DNA from 3 places in the Paenibacillus jiangxiensis genome. Region 3 is predicted to be linked to each of the others. Evidence: riboswitches for the same ligand, from Rfam matches in the RefSeq annotation. Region 3 holds a riboswitch; each other region holds the start of a gene.
The links. Region 3 has a riboswitch for glycine ahead of ACI1P2_RS22575 (amino acid permease). Riboswitches for the same ligand answer to the same signal wherever they lie in the genome.
Positions count from the first base shown of each region.

Region 1: another riboswitch for glycine. It lies ahead of sdaAB (L-serine ammonia-lyase, iron-sulfur-dependent subunit beta); the one in region 3 lies ahead of ACI1P2_RS22575 (amino acid permease).
Region 2: another riboswitch for glycine. It lies ahead of gcvT (glycine cleavage system aminomethyltransferase GcvT); the one in region 3 lies ahead of ACI1P2_RS22575 (amino acid permease).

Region 1 covers NZ_JBJURI010000047.1:15,052-22,851, reverse strand. Annotated here, with positions in the region: gene ACI1P2_RS29355 (Ig-like domain-containing protein) at 1-1,717, shown strand, start outside; gene sdaAA (L-serine ammonia-lyase, iron-sulfur-dependent, subunit alpha) at 1,816-2,718, opposite strand; gene sdaAB (L-serine ammonia-lyase, iron-sulfur-dependent subunit beta) at 2,744-3,430, opposite strand; glycine riboswitch at 3,613-3,727, opposite strand; gene ACI1P2_RS29340 (amino acid ABC transporter permease) at 3,822-4,472, opposite strand; gene ACI1P2_RS29335 (amino acid ABC transporter permease) at 4,488-5,147, opposite strand; gene ACI1P2_RS29330 (transporter substrate-binding domain-containing protein) at 5,221-6,066, opposite strand; gene ACI1P2_RS29325 (amino acid ABC transporter ATP-binding protein) at 6,096-6,824, opposite strand; gene ACI1P2_RS29320 (cupin domain-containing protein) at 7,163-7,624, shown strand.
Region 2 covers NZ_JBJURI010000013.1:63,291-71,090, forward strand. Annotated here, with positions in the region: gene ACI1P2_RS14100 (BglG family transcription antiterminator) at 1-1,251, opposite strand, end outside; gene ACI1P2_RS14105 (PTS mannitol transporter subunit IICB) at 1,328-2,788, opposite strand; gene gcvH (glycine cleavage system protein GcvH) at 3,300-3,695, opposite strand; glycine riboswitch at 4,073-4,151, shown strand; glycine riboswitch at 4,165-4,258, shown strand; gene gcvT (glycine cleavage system aminomethyltransferase GcvT) at 4,351-5,451, shown strand; gene gcvPA (aminomethyl-transferring glycine dehydrogenase subunit GcvPA) at 5,493-6,848, shown strand; gene gcvPB (aminomethyl-transferring glycine dehydrogenase subunit GcvPB) at 6,845-7,800, shown strand, end outside.
Region 3 covers NZ_JBJURI010000026.1:36,973-44,772, forward strand. Annotated here, with positions in the region: gene ACI1P2_RS22555 (iron-siderophore ABC transporter substrate-binding protein) at 1-5, shown strand, start outside; gene ACI1P2_RS22560 (FecCD family ABC transporter permease) at 1-1,038, shown strand, start outside; gene ACI1P2_RS22565 (FecCD family ABC transporter permease) at 1,035-2,066, shown strand; gene ACI1P2_RS22570 (ABC transporter ATP-binding protein) at 2,066-2,869, shown strand; gene ACI1P2_RS22575 (amino acid permease) at 2,959-4,311, opposite strand; glycine riboswitch at 4,444-4,524, opposite strand; gene ACI1P2_RS22580 (histidine kinase N-terminal 7TM domain-containing diguanylate cyclase) at 4,647-6,329, opposite strand; gene leuA (2-isopropylmalate synthase) at 6,569-7,800, opposite strand, start outside.

The sequences.
Region 1 (7,800 bases), on a different contig from region 3:
TCTTGATTCGGTTGGCGGGAAACAGCAGCTGGAGCTGACTGCGACGTTTGCGGACGGTACCCGTAAAAATGTGACAGCAAGCGCTTCTTATACGTCCAGCAACCCGTCTGTAGCAGATGTGAAGGAAGGCTATGTGATTGGTTACAGTGCAGGTACCACAACGATTACTGCAAGCTACGGCACACAGACGGCAACCCTTCCTGTAAAGGTGGGCCAGGTCAACAAGCTGAGCGTGGATAAATCAGAAGTCTATCTTGATGTCAAAGGCACTCATCAGCCTGTGTTGAAGGATGAAAATGGAACTGATGTTACGAGCCAGGCAACGTGGGCATCAAGCAACGAGGATATTGCCTATGTGTCCGATGGAGGACTGATCACGGCTTATAACTCCGGGACCGCTACGGTTACAGCGACATATGGCGGTAAATCGGCCACCATTACCGTAAATGTAGAGACGGCATCCCATTTGGACATCGGCAGCTCGAAAATTTCCATGTCCCCGAATGGCGAACCCGTTCAATTGACAGCCAAAGTAACCTATACGGACGGATCGACGGAGGTTGTAACGGATAGCGCGACCTGGACATCGGATAAGGACAGTATTGTATATGTAAACAAGGGTAAGCTGACGGCTTACAACAAAGGGACTGCGGTTATTACCGCAACCTACAATGGCAAAACAGCAACAGTTACCGTTACAGTTGGCGAGCCTACGAAGCTGGAAGTGAAATCCAAATCACTCGTTCTCGATATTGATGATACGTATCAGCAGCAGCTGACGGTAACCTACAAAGATGGAACAACGGAAGATGTAACGAATGAAGCGGAATGGACCACAAGCAGCGCCAAAGCTGCGACGGTGGATTCTTCAGGCCTGATCACAGGTATTTCCGAGGGCGAAGCCACTATAACTGCAACCTATGGGAGTCTGAAAGCGACCGTTAAAGTGGAAGTTGGCCTTGCTGCTGAGCTTGAGGCTGATAAGTTTCTGATTGTCATGTCGGCCGGAGATGAACCACAACTGATTACACTCACAGCAACGAATTCGAAGGGCGATACAAGAAATGTAACGAAAGACGCGGAATGGTCTTCAAGCAGTACGGCGATTGCTTCCATCAAAAACGGCTATGTCACTGCTTATAAAAAAGGCAAAGCGAATATTACTGCAAAATATGGCGGCCAAAAGGTAACCATTACGGTTCAGGTAGACACGGCCACCAAAATTACAGCATCTGAAGTTGCCCTTTCGCTAAAAACCGGTGAAACAGGTAATCTTAAAATTACAGCAACGCTAAGCGACGGTTCGAAAGTCGACGTCACTAATAAAGCAGAATGGACAACAGGCAGCTACAAGGTGGCAACCGTGAAAGGCGGTACCGTAACGGCAACCGGATATGGAAAGACCAATATTACGGCAAAATACGGCGGTAAAACGGTCAGAGTGCCGGTTACGGTAGATGCACTGAAATACCTTGAAACCAGCGAGGTGTTGTTGAACCTTACTGTCGGCCAGCAGGTACAACTGACCGGAACGGCTACGTATATGGACGGTTCGGAGGGGGATGTAACGAAAAAAGGGGTGTGGGCCTCCTCCAGAATTCTTGTGGCTACGGCCAAAGACGGAGTGATAAAAGGCATCAGCAAAGGGAAAACCAACGTCACTCTGAAGTTTGCAGGCAAGACAGCCAAGGTTGTTGTCAATGTAACAGAAAAATAATTGGGTTATTAGCAGAAAGGCCGCTCCCGCTTAAACGGGAACGGCCTTCTTCTGTTATGTGCATGATGGCTTTGTACGCTGCTGAAGCAAGAACGGAACTAACTCTTATCCCTTGCCTCTGCCTTGCGACTGCCGGCCAGCGCTTCTGTCATCCGTCGGCCTGTCGGGGTTTGGGCAAGGCCGCCTTTGGCGGTCTCCCGGTGCTTGACGGGCATGGCGCTGCCAACTTCAAGCATGACGTCAATGACTTCATCCGATGGAATGGCACTGCGCACACCTGCCAGTGCCATATCGGCCGCAGCCAGAGCTGTTACCGCCCCGAGCCCGTTGCGCACGATACAGGGGATCTCGACGAGACCGGCAACGGGATCGCAGATCAGGCCCAGCGTGTTTTTCAGGGCCAGGCCGACAGCATGAACCGCCTGCTCGGGAGTGCCGCCGCGCAGCTCGACCATAGCGCCTGCAGCCATGCCGATGGCGGAGCCAATCTCAGCCTGGCAGCCTCCTTCGGCGCCGGAGATAAATGAGTTATTGGCGATCACATAACCGATGGCTCCCGCCGTGAAGAGGCCGCGAACCATATGCTCATCCGTCCATCCGAATCTCTCCTGCGCACTGATGAACACCCCTGGAATGACACCGCAGGAGCCGGCTGTAGGCGTAGCCACAATCCGGCCCATTGAGGCATTTACTTCGGAGACGGAAAGGGCGTAGGCCATGGCGAGCGCAGAGCCTTCTCCTGAGCAGGTTTCTCCCGACCGGAGATACTCCGCCACCCGTTTGCCGTCTCCGCCCGTTAAACCGCTGCGTGATACGGTATCCTCCGTCAGGCCGCGGCGTACGGCTTCCTTCATCACCTCGTAATAGTCGGCCATCTGACTGATCACGTCCTGGGCAGGCGTGTCCGTCTCCCGGGATTGTTCTTCAATCATTAGTGCGCTGATTGTTTTGGACTCCTGTTTGCAGATTTTGCTGATTTCGTGAAGATGACTGAAACGCATAGGTTTTTGCTCCTTTTAATATCTTCTATGGCTGCCGCCTGTTTTTGCTGCGGATATCGATATTTCTCACTTCATACATATGGGTTAGTGATTGCAGCTCGGTGATGACCTGTTCAGGGACAGCGCTGTCCGTCTCAATCGCTGTTAAAGCCTCACCGTCCCGCCCTTTGCGGTCAACATGCATATAAGCGATATTCACCCCTGCTGCCCCGAGTGAGGAGGTTACAGCCCCAAGCATGCCCGGCTTGTCGGAATGAAGCAGGATCAGAGCCGGGAATTCACCCGTCAAATTGACGCGGAACTCATTGAGTTGCTGCACATTTATATTTCCTCCGCCAATGGATGAACCGAGCAGCGTGCGCTTTTCACCGCCGCGCTGCAGTTCGAACCGGACCGTATTGGGGTGAGGAGCGGGGAGGCCGCTCGTAACAAACTCAAAGGTCATCCCGGCCTGCTTCGCACACTGCTCAGCATCGGGGATGCGGGCATCATCTGTGTCATAATCAAGCAGGCCGCCCAGCAGGGCCAGATCCGTCCCATGTCCTTTGTAAGTATCCGCGAAAGAGCCGTACAGTGTCATTTTGGCATGTTCAGGCACTCCACCAAGCCAGTGCCGGGCCATGCGGCCAAGGCGCACGGCACCGGCTGTATGCGAGCTTGACGGACCCGTCATGGCCGGGCCGATGATGGAGAATACATCCTTGAAGCGCACTTATCCATTCCTCCTTAATATGGTGCAGTATTCATTCACTTACTACGTTAATATGTAAGCGCAAAAAAAGGACAGAACAAGGAAATAGTCCCTTGTCTCTGTCCTTTGTACCTGAGAGTTTCTGACAGGCCTTGACCCGTCTTACCCCTTTGGTGGCTAAAAAAACGCACTCTCCAGAGCTGCGTCAGCTGGCGGTACATGTACCTGAGAGATTAACTGCCGGCCGGGTGCCGTGCAGCTTGCTCCTTCGGTGCCCTGTATCCTAAAAATCGATCAGGTCTCTCCCGTCAGCCTCATCCGCGGTGGTATTCAATTCAATGATTCAAATTAAGAGTAAAGGATAGCCGTAAACGTGTCAATGCTCATTGACCCATGACTAGCTCATGACTGTTCAGTGGGTCCGTACTTCCAGCTTCCTGGCAATTAGCGACATGCTGTAGTTCACGGCAAAATATAGGAAAGCCGCAAACAGTAGGGCAGGAACAACGAACGACTGGTTCTGAGCGCCGGCAATCTGCGCGCTGTGCGTCAGCTCAGGCAGCGAGATAATGACCGCCAGCGACGTATCTTTCATCAATGAAATATACTGGCTGACCAATGGCGGTATCATGCGCCGCAGGCCCTGCGGAAGAATGATATGCCACAGCGTCTGAACGTAATTCAGACCTGAAGACCGTGCGGCCTCAATCTGCCCTTTGTCAACAGACTTCAAGCCGCTGCGCACAACCTCGGCAATCATGGCCCCTTCGAAAATGGACAAACCGATGATGGCGGACCATTTCAAATCGACATCAAATCCGAGCGGCTTCAGGACGAGGAACAGGAAATAAATGATGAGCAGAAGCGGCAGGTTGCGGATCAGGTCAATAATGGTGGCAGCCGCCTGCGAAATAACAGGAATTCGGGTATAACGTAAAATTCCGAATATGATGCCCGCGATTGTGCTGATAACAATGGACCAGATGCCGACTTCCAACGTAAGGAGGAAACCCTGCAGTATAAATTTGACGTTAGGCCCAGTAAATAATCCTGTAAAATCCATAACAGGCTTCCCTCCTTAAGATGTTTTGGCCAGCCGCTTTTCCAGGTACAGCATGAAAAAGCTGAGCGGAAGGGTAACGACCAGATATAATAAAGCGGTGAACGCATAAACGCTGACAGGCAAGAATGTCTCCGAGTTGATCCGGTCGGACATCAGCATCAAATCCGCGCCGGCAACGACGGCAAGAATGGATGAGTTCTTGAACAAGTTAATGAACTGATTGCCGATGGCCGGCAGCGCAATCTTGATGGCCTGCGGCAGAATGATATGGATCATCGTTTGATTATACGTCAAACCGGACGAACGCCCTGCTTCCATCTGGCCTTTGGGCACCGTCTGAATGCCCGCCCGTATGGCTTCCGCTATATAAGCGGCGGTATAAATGGACAATCCAATAGTGCCTGAAGCAAAACCATCAAGGTTGATGCCGAGAGGACCAAGACCCAAATAGAAAATATAGACCGTAATCAACAGCGGGATATTCCGGAAGATTTCCACATAAACGGTACCAAGCCAATTCAGCGGCTTGAAGGGTGCTATCCGGAAAATGGCAATCAAGGCCCCAAGCAGAAAGCTTGACACAAGAGCAATCAAGCTGACCTTGATGGTGTTCAGGAAGCCTTCCATGTACAGGTCCCAATAATTGAACAGGACATTAACGTCAAAAGTTAGCATGTGCGGATCACACCTCCGTTAACCGATGGCAAGAAAGAAGGAGCACGCTGCTGCGGCTCCTTCCGCCATTCTCTTATTCAGGTTTAACGCCAAGCCATTGCTCATAAAGTTTGTCATATTCGCCGCTTGATTTCAGGTCAGCCAGCGTATCGTTTACTGCCTGCAGCAAATCAGTGGAGCCCTTCTTGACTGCGATGCCGTATGGTTCGTCAGTGAAGTTGCCGCCGACCAGCTGGAAGTTCGGGTCCTGCTGCTGCATACCAAGCAGAATTGCGTTGTCTGTAGTCAGAGCGTCGCCTTTATTGGCTTTGAGCGCGTTGAATGCGTCCTGATAGTTTTCAAACTCAAGTACTTCGGCATCCGGAGCCTTTTCCCTGATATTTTTTACGGAGGTGGAGCCTTTAACGGCCAGGACGGTTGTGCCTTTAGTTAAAGAATCTAAGCCGGTAATCGGGCTGCCTTTCGGAACGAGCAGAGACTGGCCTGCTTCAAAATATACGTCGCTGAAGTCTACCTGCTGTTTGCGTTCTTCCGTAATCGTCATGGTAGCGATGATCATGTCGATGTCACCGTTTTGCAGAAGCGGAATACGGGTCTTCGAAGTAACTTCCTTCAGTTCAATCTTGGATTCATCACCGAAAATATGTTTTGCGACTTGTTTTGCGACATCCACGTCGAAGCCTTCGATGTCACCGGTGCTGGTGTTTTTCAGACCGAACAGCTTCGTGTCGCTCTTAACACCGACAACGAGCTTGCCGCGCGCCTTGATGGCCTCCAGAGCGCTTTCCGCTTTCCCGCCGGACTCACCGGAAGTGCCGGTGGTTGTGCCGGATGAACCATTGCTGCCGCATGCGGCGAGTACCAGAGCGAAAGAGAGGGCTAGCAGCAAAAGTGCGTTCCATTTCAAACCTTTTTTCATGAAAATGAACCCCTTTCAAGCTTATATATTTAGTGGTTGATCAAACGGCTAAGGAACGTGCGTGCACGTTCTTCACGCGGCTCGGCAAAAAACTCGTCCGGTGTGCTGTCTTCCAGGATTTGACCCTGATCCATGAAAATGACCCGGTCAGCAACCTCGCGGGCAAAGCCCATTTCATGGGTTACAATAACCATGGTCATGCCGTCATGAGCAAGAGAACGCATAACATCAAGCACTTCACCAATCGTCTCGGGATCGAGGGCCGACGTTGGCTCATCAAACAGCATGACCTCGGGCTTCATGGCAAGCCCCCGTGCGATGGCGACACGCTGCTGCTGTCCTCCGGACAACTGGGAAGGGTAGCTCTGTGCCTTGTCTTCAATACCGACCCGCTTCAAATAAGTCATGGCTGTTGCGGCGGCCTCCGATTTGGATACCCCCAGTACCTTGGTTGGAGCAAGCACGATGTTATCAATTACCCGCTTATGCGGATAAAGATTAAAATGCTGGAATACCATGCCGATATTGCGGCGGAATTTGTTGATGTCCACTTTCTTGTCATGAAGCGCCACTCCGTTGACAAACAGCTCGCCGCTGGAGATCGTCTCCAGACGGTTCATGCAGCGGAGCAGCGTGCTTTTGCCGGAACCGGAAGGACCGATAATAACAACAACTTGGCCTTCTTCGATCGTCAGGTTAATGTCTTTCAGGACTTGAAAGCTGCCGTAATGTTTGTTGACGTTCCGAAACTGAATCAGAACAAGCCCCCCTTTATCTGTGTTAAGCCCCAGGTTCAGTAGTTAGTGTCTATGCGCCTCATTTTAATAATATGTTTGTTAAATAAAACCATTTTTGTTATGTAAGCTAATAGAACACGTAGAAAATAGTTAACTAATGATACAATGAGATTATCGGAAATTCAAGGATTTTCTGTGAAGAAAGATAACACAGGATTAAGATATGGAAGCATAAGCATATAGTAAAGGAAGCAGAGAATCCCACGACTGCTGCGTGACAAATGCATGTAAGTGTTTTACAGTAGAGGAAGCGTCTCTGGTTGATAAGGCTATATTTTTAACAAAGGAAGGTAATTATTATGAGCAAACCTATTTCCCCGCTGGTGGCGGCATTACATATGGAACCGCATCCTGAAGGCGGATGGTACAAGGAGATGTGGAAGGCCAATTTCCAAATTCCGAAACCGGTGCTGCCAGATATGTATTCCGGCCCCCGCTTTGCGGCGTCCTCCACGTATTTTCTGCTCCATCCCGGCGAGTTTTCCGAGTGGCATGTAGTTCACTCCGACGAGCTCTGGCTGTATCACAGCGGGAGCCCCATTGAGCTGAAGCTGGGAGGCAGCGGCGAAGAGCCTGGTGAGGAAACGGTCATTATTGTAGGTGCTGATGTGGAGAAGGGAGAATCCCCGCAGGCGCTTGTTCCGGGAGGTGTGTGGCAGACAGCCCGCCCGCTCGGCGATGAGCCGGTACTTGTTACTTGCGTGGTGGCCCCGGGCTTCCATTTTGATGATTTCAAGCTGTATTCCCGTCCGCAGGGATGATTATAAAAATATGAATTGGAGTTAAGAAAAAGGGACTGACGCGCGGTCTGGGGACCGGCGGCAAGTCCCTTTTTGCCATGAACCGGAACTTCTTCGTGCAGAAGTAGGCTGCTAATGAGGGCTGCTGTTTGGGATTTTTGCCGTACGATGATAATATGGTGCCAAAGGGTATTTTC
Region 2 (7,800 bases), on a different contig from region 3:
AATGGCGCGCACCTCCCGCTGCAGCTGGCGCAGCCGCTCAATGGAAGCGCCGAAGTGCATGACCAGAAAGCCCACTTCTTCATCAGGCACATTCAGCTCGGTCATACCTGACACGGCCCCCTTGACCGCCTCGAACAGCTCGGCATAGTCCTTGCGGATCTGCTGCAGCAGCGGATTGCGAATGTCATTTCCTTCTTTCAGCCGTTTAATGACAGGCTCGACATGGGCAATCAGCCCTTCACGCAGGAGGCGATCCTCTCCAAAATGCACCCCTGCGTTCTCCTCCACCCGGCGGATCAGTTCATTCACAATTTCCAGCAGCACCAGATCATCCAGCGGCAGCAGCCTTGTCGAGCGATCCTCGGCGGAACGGAACAGATGTCTGAAATATTTTTTCTCCCGCTCATGGAACTGAAGGGACAGTGCAACCGACAATTCGGCGCATATTCGCTCTACCATAGCTGAGCGAACTTTATCCTCTTCGTCATTGGCCCCCAGGATCAGCTCCGATTCCGGCTGCTCGACCGCAAAACCCCGCCGGATACGGGCGATGGCGACAGAAAGCTGAATCAGCAGTTCCATATATTTGCTCTCGACCATGTTTTCCAGCCATTTTTCATTCGGCTGCCATAAGGCGTTCTCAACCGTCAGCATCACATCTCTGCCGATCAGCTCCATCAGCTTATCCATGGCATGGGATGAGTGTCTGGTCGAATCCTTTCCGAACAAGTCGGATTCATCGAGATGCTCCAAACCCAGCTCGGAAACGGCTCGCCTGATGTCCGTTTCCCTGCCAGTGATCTGCACACCGTATCCACGCCTGCGCACAAGAGTAAGCCCATGCTTCTCAATCCAGGACTGCAGCTCATCAAGATCATGGCTGACGGTTGCAACTGTCACCTTCAAATCAGCAGCCAGCGACATCAGCTTGATCGGCTCCCTGTCATCCAGCAGCATGCATAAGCTGTAAATCTTTCGCTCTTCTGCTGAATACTCTACCGACTCCGAGCGAAAAAGCTGCTGACGAAGCTGGAAAAGCCGAGAGGGATCGGCATCCAAATGGATTCCGATCCCGGTTTTTTTTTCCAGCTTGACCCCATGGGGCTCCAGCCATTTCTCTACCGCACTCAGCTCACGCAAAACGGTTCTCGTGCTGACATTGATGCGGGCGGCAATGTCGCCCGCAGTCACCTCTCTGGTCTGCTGCAGCAGGAATTCAAGAATTTCGCTTTGTCGTTTGGTAATATTCATCGTACCGTCCTCCCGATTTCGCTCTTGAACTGCCTGTGCGTATGACCCGAAAAACTTTATTGTAAGGCATTACGAATTATTTTTTCAGGCGTTCCACAAGTTCCTCATATTCAGGGCTTTTCAGGAAGTTGTCGATGGAAATATGCTCCGCATTCGGCGCAACCGTTTTGGCACGGTCAGTCAGCGTTTTCTGTGTGATTACGATGTCGGCATCCTGCGGAATTTCGCTGATTGCGGTGTTCGTTACGACCACATCCACGCCGGCCTGCTTCATTTTCTTGCGGAGAATGGATGCGCCCATGGCGCTCGATCCCATACCTGCGTCACAAGAGAATACGATTTTATTGACATCGGTCTTAACGACATTGTTGGAAGCCAATGCTGCTGCACGATCCGCTTCACGGTTATCGGCTGCTACGGCTGCATTACCCGTTTTGCCTTGGTTTTTCATATCTTTCATACGTTCGGATGCATCTTCCAGGCTCTCATCTGTCTGTTTGCCTGTCTTCAGCAGAATCGCGGCAACGACGAAGGAGACAACCGCCGCTACTACGACACCGGCCAGCATCGGAAGATAACCGCCTTTTGGCGTCATAATAAAGTAAGCAAAGATACTGCCTGGCGAAGGAGCAGCTACCAGACCTGCGCCTGTGAGCATGAATGTAAACGTACCTGCAACACCACCGGCCATTGCAGCCAGGATCAGAATCGGTCTCATCAGAATGTACGGGAAGTAAATCTCATGAATACCGCCAAAGAAGTGAATGATCGCTGCGCCCGGAGCGGAAGCTTTAGCCGAACCGCGGCCCAGGAAGCAGTATGCAAGCAAAATGCCAAGACCTGGTCCCGGATTGGACTCCAGCATGAACAGAATCGATTTGCCCATTTGCGAAGCTTGCTCTGTTGCAATTGGTGTCAGGATACCATGGTTAATGGCGTTGTTCAGGAACAATACTTTACCAGGTTCAATGATGATGTTGACAAGTGGGAGCAATCCTGCGTCCATCAAGAACTGAACTCCGGACGACAGCACTTTACTGATCACTTCGATTACCGGACCGATAATCGTATGTGCAAGCAGTGCCAGAATGGCACCGATAATACCTGCGGAGAAGTTGTTAACCAGCATCTCGAAGCCGGATTTGATTTTGCCTTCAACCGCTTTGTCAAACTGCTTGATTACCCATGCCGCGAACGGACCTGCGGCCATGGCGCCAAGGAACATTGGAATGTCCGCGCCGACAATGACACCGATCGTCATGATCGCGCCGACCACACCACCGCGCTGTCCGTGTACCATTGTACCACCTGTGTAACCGATCAGCAGCGGCAGCAGGTATTTGATCATCGGATCAACAAGCGTGGCAAAATTTTCGTTTGGAATCCATCCTGTTGGAATAAAGAGGGCCGTAATCAAGCCCCAGGCGATAAATGCGCCCATGTTCGGCATAACCATGCCGCTCAGGAAGCGTCCGAATTTCTGCACTCCAACGCGCAGGCCTCCGCCGCTTCCGGACTTAGCGTCCACTGAACTCATATTGAAAACCTCCTCAATGTATTGAAACCTTCAGGTTAAGGATTCGTCAAAATTCGATACGAAATAAAGGAATTTGTCGCTTTTTCTGATTTTGTCAAATCCTTAGGTAAAAGGCCTCATATCCTTTTGCTTACCTTCATCCTAATTGAAAACGGTATCTCCATCAATAAAATGAAAATGCAGTTTCGTCATGAACGTTGATGACAAAATTTAAATTTAAGATTCTCGGGGGAAGAATAGTATGCTCTAAATACGATTCATATAGTCATACCTTAATATAAACGAACTTCGCCGGTATTAACCGCAATTTCCCTGAACATTATGTCTTGGTTCCAAAGTTGTTGACCAAACGGCAAAAAGCATGGCCGCTGTATCTCACATGAGATATCAGGCTGCCATGCTTATCAATATGCTTGCAAAAACGAATATACGCTTGCATACACTTTATGTCGTTTTTTCGAAAAAAACGTAGCAAATAGGACAAATATCCTATTTTAGAGTGAATGCTTCATTAAGCCTCTTCCACAAGCCGGCTATACGCTTCTGCACTCAGCAGTTTGCTTACTGCATCATTAATGTCGCCATCCACCTGGATTTCAAGCATCCAGCCATCCTCGTACGGCGAACTGTTGACCAGCTCAGGCGAATCCTGCAGCGACCCGTTCACTTTAATCACCGTACCGCTTACTGGAGCATACAGATCGGACACCGTTTTGACAGATTCGATTGTACCCACGCTTGCGCCAGCTTCCAGAGTTCCGCCTTCCTCGGGCAGCTCGACAAACACAATGTCGCCAAGCTGATGCTGCGCAAAATCGGAGATGCCGACCAGCAAGGTTCCTTCTTCCGTAATTTTCACCCATTCATGCTCTTCACTGTACAAATAGTTTTCTTTAACTTCGCTCATGTATACCGCTCCATTTCCACTGGAATTTTCGGCCATAAAACACTTTGATGTTCCCCTAAGCTGTTCTTTCGCTTTCTCTTTTTCAACGTAAGATTAAGCCAAGCAAGATTTAAATGTCAATATTGCTTACAAAAAACCACTTCTTTTTTTCCGGATTAAAGCACTAAAGGAAGGGTAATGGCTTACATTTTGTTATCCGTCTTAAAATATGACAAATTTATTGACATATGTCCGGTGATCGCGTATTAATGGTTATAGATTGAATAGCGGATGAACGTATAGGGAGAGATTACCGATATTCCGGGAAAATGATGCGCCAAGGCGCGTCTGAACAGGACCGGGCGGATTGGCAGTGTGAAGTGTGAAGCCAGCCCCGTGCTTGCCTTGTATCCGCGGAATCAGCAGGTAACGCCGAAGGAGTAAGCCGGCAAGCGGTGAATCTCTCAGGCAAAAGGACCTTTACCGGACGCAACTCTGGAGAGAATCCGCAGCAGCGGGTCACCCAAGGGGAAACCTGTAACCAAGCAGGGCAACTCTCAGGTATCAAGGACAGAGCTGAAGAATGGAATGGCTGGAAAGCCATGTCCCCCTTCTTTGGCCTGTCCTTCTTTGCTTTTCCATAAGCTGTGCCAACTCTTTTGCGAGGTGAATTGTGTTGACCGCATTGAAAAGAACACCACTGTACCCGCTGTATGCCGGGTATCCCGGCGTGCGCTGCATTGATTTTGGCGGCTGGGAGCTGCCTGTCCAGTTTAGCGGCATCCAAAAGGAGCACGAAGCCGTACGAGAACGGGCCGGACTGTTCGATGTCTCCCATATGGGAGAGTTCAACGTAACAGGCGCTGAAGCGGTAAGCTTTCTGCAGCATGTAACCACTAACGACGTATCCAGGCTGGAAGACGGCCAGGCCCAGTACACGCTGATGTGTTACCCGGATGGAGGTGTCGTGGACGACCTGCTTGTCTACAAACGCGGCCGCGATTCCTACATGCTCGTCGTGAATGCCTCGAATATCGAGAAGGATTGGGAATGGCTGCAGCAGCATAAACCGGCCGATGTGCAAATGGAAAATGTATCAGATCAAACTGCGCTGCTTGCCCTTCAGGGTCCTGCAGCAGTAGACATCCTTACCGGCACCGTAGACAGCGATGTCACTTCACTCGGCTCCTTCCGTTTTGTTGAGCATGCCAATTTGTTCGGGGCGTCAGCACTCATATCCCGCACTGGATACACAGGAGAAGACGGCTTCGAGATCTACTGCCGTACCGAGGATGCCCCGCTGATTTGGCAGGGGCTGATGAAAGCAGGGGAAACCCACGGGCTGGTGCCCGCCGGTCTGGGTGCACGGGACACGCTGCGCTTCGAAGCGAAACTGCCGCTGTACGGCCAGGAGCTGTCTGCGACCATTTCCCCGCTGGAGGCGGGCCTGGGCTTTTTCGTCAAGCTGGATAAAGGGCCGTTTATCGGTCATGAAGCACTGCTTGCACAGAAGGAGCAAGGGACTCCACGCAAGCTCGTTGGCCTGGAAATGCTGGACCGCGGCATTCCGCGTTCACATTATCCGGTATTCGCGGAGTCGGAGCAGATTGGCGAAGTGACGACAGGAACGCAGTCCCCTACCCTGAAGCGGAATCTGGGGCTTGCGCTGATTGACAGCCATTTTGCCCAGCTTGGCACGCAGGTTGAGGTAGAAATCCGGGGCAAACGCCTCAAAGCAGAGGTTATTAAGGCACCGTTCTACAAACGAACGAAATAGAGATAACCGGAACATAACGGATATTGAGAGGAGCGCAGCCAATGAATCAGCACAGATACTTACCGATGACCAAGCAAGATCGCGCCGAGATGCTTCATACAGTCGGCGCCGACAGCATTGAGGACCTGTTCAAGGATATTCCCGAAAAAATTCGTTTCCGGGGCGAGCTGCCCGTTTCTTCAAGACTGGATGAACGGGCCCTGACCCGCCATATGTCGGCGCTAGCCGGCAGCAATGCCAGCAGCGAGACCCACGCCAGCTTTCTGGGCGCAGGCATCTATGATCACCATATTCCGTCCGTGATTAATCATGTCATTTCCCGCTCGGAATTTTATACGGCATACACCCCTTATCAGCCGGAAGTAAGCCAGGGAGAGCTGCAGGCTATTTTTGAATTCCAATCCTATATATGCGAGCTTACCGGCATGGCGGTAGCCAATGCCAGTATGTATGACGGAGCCACCGCGCTGGCCGAAGCCGGCAATCTGGCGGCAGCCGCCACACGGCGCAAGCGCCTTGTCGTATCCCGCGCCGTTCATCCTGAAGCCCGGCAGGTGCTGAACACTTACGCGCACGGCCTCAACCTGGAGATTGTTGAGGTAGGTTGCAAAAATGGCGTCACCGATCCCGAGGCGCTCGCAGCAGCGGTAACGGAGGATACCGCCGCCGTGTTGGTGCAAAATCCTAACTTCTTCGGCTCCATTGAGAATCTCCGTCCAATGGCCGACCTGATTCATGCCCAAAAAGGGCTGCTAGTGGTCAGCTCCAATCCGCTCTCACTCGGGCTGCTAGAAGCGCCAGGCAAGCTGGGAGCTGATATCGTGGTAGGCGACGCGCAGCCGCTCGGCATCTCTTCTTCGCTCGGTGGGCCGACCTGCGGTTACTTTGCCGTATCACAGGAGCATATGCGCCGCATTCCGGGAAGAATCGTCGGCCAAACGAAGGACCGCAACGGCAAGCGGGGATTTGTTCTTACCCTGCAGGCACGCGAGCAGCATATCCGCCGCGAAAAAGCGACATCAAACATCTGCTCCAATCAGGCGCTGCTTGCCCTCTCTGCGTCCGTGTATATGTCCGTCATGGGCAGAAGCGGCATGAAAGAGGTAGCCGAACTGAATCTGCATAAAAGCCGGTACGCCCTTGAACGTCTCACATCCCTGCCGGAAGTGAACGCTGCGTTCACTTCCCCGACCTTTAATGAGTTCGTGCTCGTCCTGCCGGAGAATACAGATATGCCTTCCCTGCAATCACGTCTGCTGGACGCCGGTTTTATCGGCGGTTATGATCTCGAAAGAGACTACGAAGAATACAAAAATCATATGCTGATTGCCGTAACGGAGCAAAGAACCAAAGAAGAGATTGACCAATTCGCATCGGTGCTGGAGGAATTGTTATGACTCAATCCGAACATGATATGCCGCTGATTTTTGAACTAAGCCGTCCCGGCCGTATCGCATTTTCTCTGCCCGAATGCGATGTGCCCCGCCGTCCTGCTGACGAACTTATTCCATCCGAGCTGCTGCGCAGCGAGCCTGCCGTACTGCCGGAAGTCTACGAGGTTGACGTCATCCGTCATTACACGGAGCTGTCCCGCCGCAACTTCGGCGTGGATAACGGCTTTTATCCGCTTGGCTCCTGTACAATGAAATACAATCCGAAAGTTAACGAAGACGTTGCGCGTTATTCCGGCTTTGCGAAAATCCATCCTTATCAGCCGGAAGAAAGCATTCAGGGCGCACTTGAGCTGCTGTACACACTGCAAAACGATTTGGCAGGCCTTACGGGCATGGATGCCGTCACACTGCAGCCTGCTGCCGGAGCCCACGGAGAGTGGACCGGCCTGATGATGATCCGCGCTTATCATGAAAGCCGCGGCGAACACCGCACCAAAGTAATTGTGCCTGATTCCTCGCACGGAACCAATCCGGCGAGCGCTACGGTTGCGGGCTTTGAGAGTGTCACGATCCCTTCGACCAGCAAGGGTCTTGTGGACCTGGATGCCCTGCGCGCCGCCGTTGGCAGCGACACTGCTGCTCTCATGCTGACCAACCCCAACACCCTGGGGCTGTTCGAAGAGCAGATCACGGAGATCGCGGAGATTGTGCACGAAGCCGGCGGGTTGCTTTATTACGACGGAGCCAACTCCAATGCCATCATGGGCATTACACGTCCGGGAGACATGGGCTTTGATGTCGTGCATTTGAATTTGCACAAAACGATGAGCACACCGCACGGCGGAGGCGGCCCGGGAGCCGGTCCGGTCGGTGTCAAAAAGCTGCTCGTTCCGTTTCTGCCAAAGCCCCTTGTCGTCAAAAACGAGGATGAGACATACAGCTGGGATACAGAGCA
Region 3 (7,800 bases):
AATAGTTCATCGATTTCAAAGAACAAGCATCCAAGCACACATATCCCGAGGAATTTTACGATGGTTTTGGTGATTTGTTTTGTCTTGCTCGCCGCATGCGTGATTGCCTCTCTGGTCTTAGGTTCTCGGCTGGTGAGCTTTCATGAACTGATTAACGGTTTATTTCATCAAGACATCGACTCCTATGAAGCAAACGTCGTTCGCAAGCGGATTTCCCGGACCGTTTTCAGTTTATTTTGCGGCGCGTCACTCGGAGTATCCGGATCGCTGATGCAAGCGGTCACCCGCAACCCGATTGCAGACCCGAGTATACTGGGTGTGAACACAGGCGCATCATTGTTTGTGGTCTGCGGAATTGCGTTCTTGGGCATAAGCACGGCAAATCAATATATATGGCTGGCTTTAGCCGGGGCTGCGATTACTGCAGTTTTCGTATACGGAATCGGCTCTATGGGGCGTGGTGGTGCTACGCCCCTTAAGCTTGTTTTGGCAGGAGCCGCCACAAGCGCCGCTCTTTCTTCTCTGGTCACTGCCATCATGATTCCACGCTCCTATGTTATGGATCAATTCAGATTTTGGCAGGTAGGAAGCGTCGGCTCAGCAAGCTGGAGCGCTATAGCTACTTTCGTTCCGTTTCTGATCATCGGCATACTGATCGCCATTATGACTGCTCCCGCACTGAATGCGCTGGCATTGGGAGACGAAGTTGCGACCGGGCAGGGTGTTCGAACAGGGGCACTGAGGCTTGTTGCGGCTCTTGCAGGTGTTCTTTTGTGCGGCGCGGCGACTGCTCTGGCCGGCCCTGTTGGATTTGTCGGACTTTTATCCACTCATGTCATACGCCTTATTCTTGGTCCCGACTTGCGTTTTGTTATACCAATGTCAGCTATTTCAGGAGCTATCATTTTGACGATATCGGATGTATGCGGAAGGCTCGTCGGCAGCCCTGGAGAGCTTGAAGTCGGCGTAGTTACAGCGTTCATAGGAGCTCCAATCCTCATCATATTAGCTATGAAATCGAAAGTGCGCTCATTATGAAAAATCAATCTATTGAATTTATTATAGCCGGCAGACGTCAAAGACGCCGTCGGTGGATACTTGTTACCGTCTTCCTTGCGGCTCTTGCATGTATTCTTTGCTGTGCCATGCTTTTACTGGGGAGCACCGTTTATCCGGTTAAGGATGTCATCCGGGTCCTTTCAGGGGAGCACCTCAAAGGTGTGTCTTTTGCGGTGAATACCATTCGTCTGCCAAGAATGCTGGCAGGTCTGTTCGCCGGATTTGCTTTCGGCCTTGCCGGATACACCTTCCAGACCATGCTGCGCAATCCCCTTGCAAACCCGAATGTCATTGGTATTACCTCCGGCTCAAGCGCGGCGGCTGTTTTATGTATAACCATATTTCATACTAGCGGAGCTGTCATTTCCGTTGCTTCAGTCATTGCAGGTCTTGCTACAGTAATACTCATTTATATATTGTCCAGAGGAAAATCATTTTCGGTCGGGCGGTTAATTCTGATCGGAATCGGCATACAGGCCATGCTTGATGCCATGATATCCTATCTTCTGCTGATTGGTGCACAACAGGATATTCCCGCAGCACTCAGGTGGCTCACCGGCAGCCTTAATGGCTCTCAAATGGACGAACTCCCGCCTCTTGTGATAACGGTTATGATCTTTGCGCCTATCGTTATCGTGCTGGGAAAACATCTAAGTATATTGGAGCTTGGAGAACAATCGGCTACTTCTCTCGGTGTGGACACGGACAAGACAAGAATAGCGCTTATTTTGAGTTCCGTCTGCATGATTGCTATTGCTACCGCTACCACGGGCCCAATAGCCTTTGTCTCCTTCCTTTCGGGACCGATTGCAAAAAGATTAGCCGGTGCTGGCTTCTCAAACGCAATTCCGGCGGGTCTTGTTGGTGTCAACTTGGTTCTGGCGGCAGATCTAATCGGACAATTTGCTTTTGAGTACAGATTCCCTGTAGGCATTATAACCGGATTACTCGGAGCACCGTATCTGATCTTCCTGCTCATCCGAATGAATCGAAAGGGAGAACTATAATGAAACCGACACATCTTTTTCAAGCCGAACAAATCGTAGCAGGTTATGAGAATAGAACGGTTATACAAGGAGTAGACCTTGTTATCCCCAGTAATAAAATAAGCGTTATTATTGGAGCAAACGGCTGCGGAAAGTCTACCCTTCTGAAAACACTGGCAAGGCTGATAAAGCCTGCATCCGGCAATGTCTCTCTTGGCGGAAAGCCGATTGGCAAAATTCCACCAAAACAATTGGCTAGAATCTTGGGACTGCTGCCGCAGTCCCCCATTGTTCCGGAAGGAATTTCTGTTGCGGATTTGGTGGGACGAGGAAGATTTCCGCACCAATCCGTACTCAGCGGATGGACAAAAAAGGATGTTGAGGCCGTTGCGGAAGCGATGAGAATTATGGATATAACCGAGCTTGCCAACCATCATATTGACGAGCTGTCGGGCGGCCAAAGACAGCGCGTCTGGATTGCCATGGCTCTGGCGCAAGAAACAGATATTTTATTGCTCGATGAACCGACAACCTATTTGGACATCACCTATCAAGTGGAAATTCTTGACCTGCTCACAGACCTTAACCGAAAACACGGAACTACCATTGTCATGGTTCTTCATGATATCAACTTGTCCGCGCGATACGCAGACCATATTTTTGCGCTTCAAAAAGGAAAGCTTGTGGCAGAGGGCGAGCCATCAAAGGTGATAACAAGCACATTGGTCAAGGACATTTTCGGGCTCGATTGCACGGTGATCAAAGACCCCGTTTCTGGTTCTCCGTTGGTGATACCAAGAGGACGATACCATGTGAATGAATAAAAGGCACCCGAATCGGATGCCTTTTACACATCAGGTCACGTTAACACATGGCGTAGCGGATGTCAGCCATCTATGGATTGCTGATTTTTTTACTTTGTTGTTCTTCCCCTTCTTCTGCTTGCATACACAGCAAATAATAGAATAAACCAGAGCGGTGTCAATAATAACGCCGGACGAGTCTCATCAGCGAAGAGCATTACCATAAGAATGAATGCAAACAACGTCAGGACAGCATAATTAATGAACGGCGTAAACGGTGCTTTGAATTTGGATTGTTCATGTAATTGCGGCTGTGTCTTCTTGTACCTTATATGGCAAATAAGAACGACACCCCAAACCCAAATAAAACAAATGGCGCTAATGGTTGTCACAATGCCAAAAGCTTGTTCCGGAATCAGCTTGCTTAAAAGAGCCCCCACGGAAACAACCAGTGTGGATATGAATAACGCGTTGCTTGGTACATGATTTTTATTCAGTTTGGCTAAATTGGACGGACCCTGATTATTCCTGCCCAAATTATATAAGATCCGGCTTGTTGAAAACATTCCGCTGTTACAACCGGAAGCGGCTGACGTCAATACGACGAAGTTAATAATTCCTGCGGCAATGGGAATCCCCACCAAACTAAATGTTTTAACAAAAGGACTTTCTGCCGCATTCAGCTCCGTCCATGGGTTAATGCATAACAAGGCAAGCAATGCGCCAATGTAGAAAAACAGAATTCTTAAAGGAATTTTATTAATGGCTGATGGGATATTTTTTTCCGGATTGGATGTTTCCGCCGCCGATACACCCACCACTTCCACACCGACATAAGCAAACACAACCATTTGAAAGGAAAGCAGGAAGCCTGAAATCCCGTTTGGAAAAATACCGCCATGCCCCCAAATATTTTTTAAAGCAACCTCTCCCGTATCCGTTTTGAATCCCAGCACCAGCAATATAATGCCAATGGCAATCAGTGCGAGAATCGTCACGACCTTGATTAAAGCAAACCAGAATTCCAATTCTCCAAAACTTTTAACCGTTAATAAATTCAGTCCCAATAAAATGATCAAGCAAATGATCACAGGTATCCATTGGGGAATATCAAACCAATACTGCACGTATATCCCAACGGCAATGATGTCGGCCATAGCGATCATGATCCAACAAAACCAATACGTCCATCCGGTTACAAATGCTGTTCGCGGCCCAAGATAATCTTCGGTAATGTCTGTAAAAGACTGATACCCCGCTTTGGATAACAGAAGTTCTCCCAGCGCTCTCATCACAAAAAAAACGGCGATTCCCACGATGAAATAAGCAAAGATAATGGATGGCCCTGCCAGCTGTATTGCTTTACCCGATCCTAAAAATAACCCGGTACCAATGGTCCCGCCGATTGCAATGAGCTGAACGTGCCGATTTTTCAAATTTCTCTTCAATTCTTGTTGCGCCAAAACCGGACCCTCCTTAATGTCAAACGGAATTTTGCCAAATAAAAAAAGAGATTGGATCGCTCCAATCTCATGGTCATAAGAATAATAAATAAGCTTTGTTATACTGAAAATCAGCATAACAAATGGATTACTTAGTACTCTTCTGTCCTTTTGCCTGAGATGGTGAACCCTTCGGCGCCACGGAATTCCCGCGGTCTCTCCAGAAGCTGCTCCTGCTATAGTACGATCCATAGCAATCATAGCCTGCTTATTATAAAATTTTTAAGTGTCAACTTCTTGCGAAATGTTTTTTCAATATTAATCCCAGTTAAATAAAATGTCAACAGTGGTAAATTCTATTTTTGATATTCAGCAAATCTAATCCGATTGCGTCCATTCGCCTTGGCTTGATAAAGCGCCTTATCTGCCTCAGAAAGGAGTCCTATTAAGTCCCCTTCCGGACTGGCCGGTAAATGTTCATGTTCAAAATTTTCAACAGATAATCCCCCCATGCTGAGGGTAATGGAAACAGGTTCGTTTTCTTGCCCCACCAAAATGCGAGTGGACTCTACCAATAATCTCACTTGTTCCGCCAGCTCTTCAGCTAACCGGCGGTCTGTATCCGGCAAATAGATGATGAATTCCTCCCCGCCGTAACGGATTAGAATATCCGTACTGCGAAGAGATTGTTTAACGGTCTGGGCAGTACGATAAAGGACTTCATCCCCTATGACATGTCCAAAGCGGTCATTAATGGCTTTAAAGAAATCCACATCAAACAGGATTAGTGAAAATGGAGTCCTATCTTGAATATTGGCTTTAATCTGTTGAGTTAACTGTTCGGTTAAATAGTGGCGATTGTAGCAATTTGTCAAGCTGTCCGTAAGCGCCATTTCCCTGAGTTTTTGATTGGCTATGGATAATTCGTTGCGAATGCTATCAAGAGAATGATTGCGTTCCCGCAGGATTTCATTCTGCCGATTTAGTTCTTTTACAAGATAGCGCTCTTGCGAGACATCCTGAAACATAAGAATACGACCAATTTGCATACGGTAAGAGTCAACGATTGGAGAAGCTTGCAATATAAAATGACTCACGATATCTCGCCCAATGATAATTTCAATTTGAGATAACGTATTATTTTTATACTTGTAATGATCGAGGAACCTCCGGCTGCTGCCAGCTACTCGAACAGATCCCAGAAATTTCTCCATATCAAAATAGTCCCCCACATTTACATCCACAAATAACCGTAAGGCTTTGTTGACTTCAATAATGGATTCGTTCTCGTCTACTACCATAATTCCATACGGAATTGTATTGATCACATCATCATGAGCGATGGTGACAATATCCAAAACATTGTATCTTTTAATGACAAATACAAAAAATAAAGCAGAGATAAAAATGCCCGCCGAGGTCAACCCCGGAACGATCGGGAGCCACTCCCTTAAGACCACATTAAGAAGCAGGTCCGTTAATGCAAAAGTGGCCAGCACGAAGATTCCCCAGAGCGTTATTTTGACTTGTTTTTTGATGGTTAATATCGTTCTGCAAGAATGGAATGCCCCAAATAAAAAAGAGAGCGAAGCAAAAAAATAGCATAATAAAATGACGATCACAACCCAAAACCATGGACCGTATTCTCTATGTATGTACCCGCCACCCAGCGGTTTTACGAACAGGTTAAACGGGTTCATGGCTACGCCGACTGCTGCAACAACAGCGGGGATCGACAGCAAGAGTAATCTCTTTCTTCCTAATCTATTTGCATTTCCGGTAAGAAAGGCTGTTAGAAGAAGCCAACCACTCCCCAACATCGAAAGCGCAACAAAAGACAGGGTCACATATAACAGCTGTAAATGCCCATCACGCGTAATACCTGTAGCAAATTGACACAGCGGCCAAAGCATCATCAGGAAATGGAACAAAAGGTAAACTTTACGCAAATCAGTAATTGTAACAGTTGCAAACACATATACGAATAATGCAAATAACAGGAGGAACAAAGAGAGATCGTACCATACGGATAAGCTCACAAATCTTCTCCTTTTTAATCCGACAACTTCGATAATTCACATCGATTCTATTATAGTATATTCCTTATAAATAAATATTAAAATAAATATCATAAGATCACTAAAAAAAACCACAACAGGCTATACGAATCGCTCTTTGCTATCCACAGCAAAAGACCCTTTTGCATGCTGCAGAAGGGTCACAGTTACTTTATTAATGGATCATTGACATGATCTATTCTAATCTCTGCTGACCAGACTTATACCTGGGTATTACGGCTAAATTGATTCACAGCACTGAACAGAGCTTTTACAGATGAGGTCATAATATCAACATCAATGCCGCAGCCCCAGTACACGCTGCCGTCCGGAGCCGTGATACCGATATAAGAGACAGCCTGTGATTTAGAGCCGGTTTCCAGAGCGTGTTCTTTGTAGATCAAATCGGTATAATTCAGTCCAAGATCGGTTTGCAGAGCATTGCTGATCGCATCGAGTCTTCCGTTCCCGGTGCCTGTAATTTCCTTGACTTCATTGCCGGTCCGAATCGTGACGATGGTTTGAAAATCTTCATTGTCTGTAGAGCGGTATTTGATAAACTCCACAGGTGTTTGTATGTTCACATATTCCTTCACGAAAATATCGTATATTTCCTCAGGCATCAGTTCCTTTTGCTGCTGATCCGATACGTTTTTAACGAAGTATCCGAAATTTTCACGCATTTTCGCCGGGAGATCGAGTCCGTACTTCAGCTGCAGCACATATCCGATTCCGCCTTTGCCGGACTGGCTGTTAATGCGGATAATATCACCTTCATACTCCCTGCCGATATCCTTGGGATCAATCAGCAGATAAGGGACCGACCAATGCTGAGGTTCCTTTTCCTCGCGCCATTTCATTCCTTTAGCAATGGCATCCTGATGGGAACCAGAGAACGCGGTGAATACCAGCTCGCCTCCATAAGGGTGTCTTTCGCTCACTCTCATTTTGGTCAGCCGTTCATAAACGGAAGCGATCACAGGGATGTTCTCGAAATTCAGCTTCGGGTCCACCCCGTGGGAATACATGTTGAGAGCCAGCGTCACAATATCTACGTTCCCTGTTCTTTCCCCGTTTCCAAAAAGAGTGCCTTCAACGCGCTGGGCTCCCGCCAGCATCCCCAGCTCCGCATCCGCCACACCTGTTCCCCTGTCGTTATGCGGATGGAGCGACAAAATCACATGCTCCCGGAAATTCAGGTGCTCGCTCATGTACTCGATCTGGCTGGCATAGACGTGAGGCATCGACATGGATACCGTTGCAGGAAGGTTGATGATGACCGGGTTCTCCGCCGTCGGCTGCCACACGTCAAGCACGCTGTTGCAGATATCCAGCGCAAATTCGATCTCCGTACCGGTGAAGCTCTCCGGCGAATACTGGAACTGGAAGTTCCCTTCCGTCTCCTCCGCGCATTCCTTCAACAGCTTGGCGCCGCTCACAGCGATGTCGATAA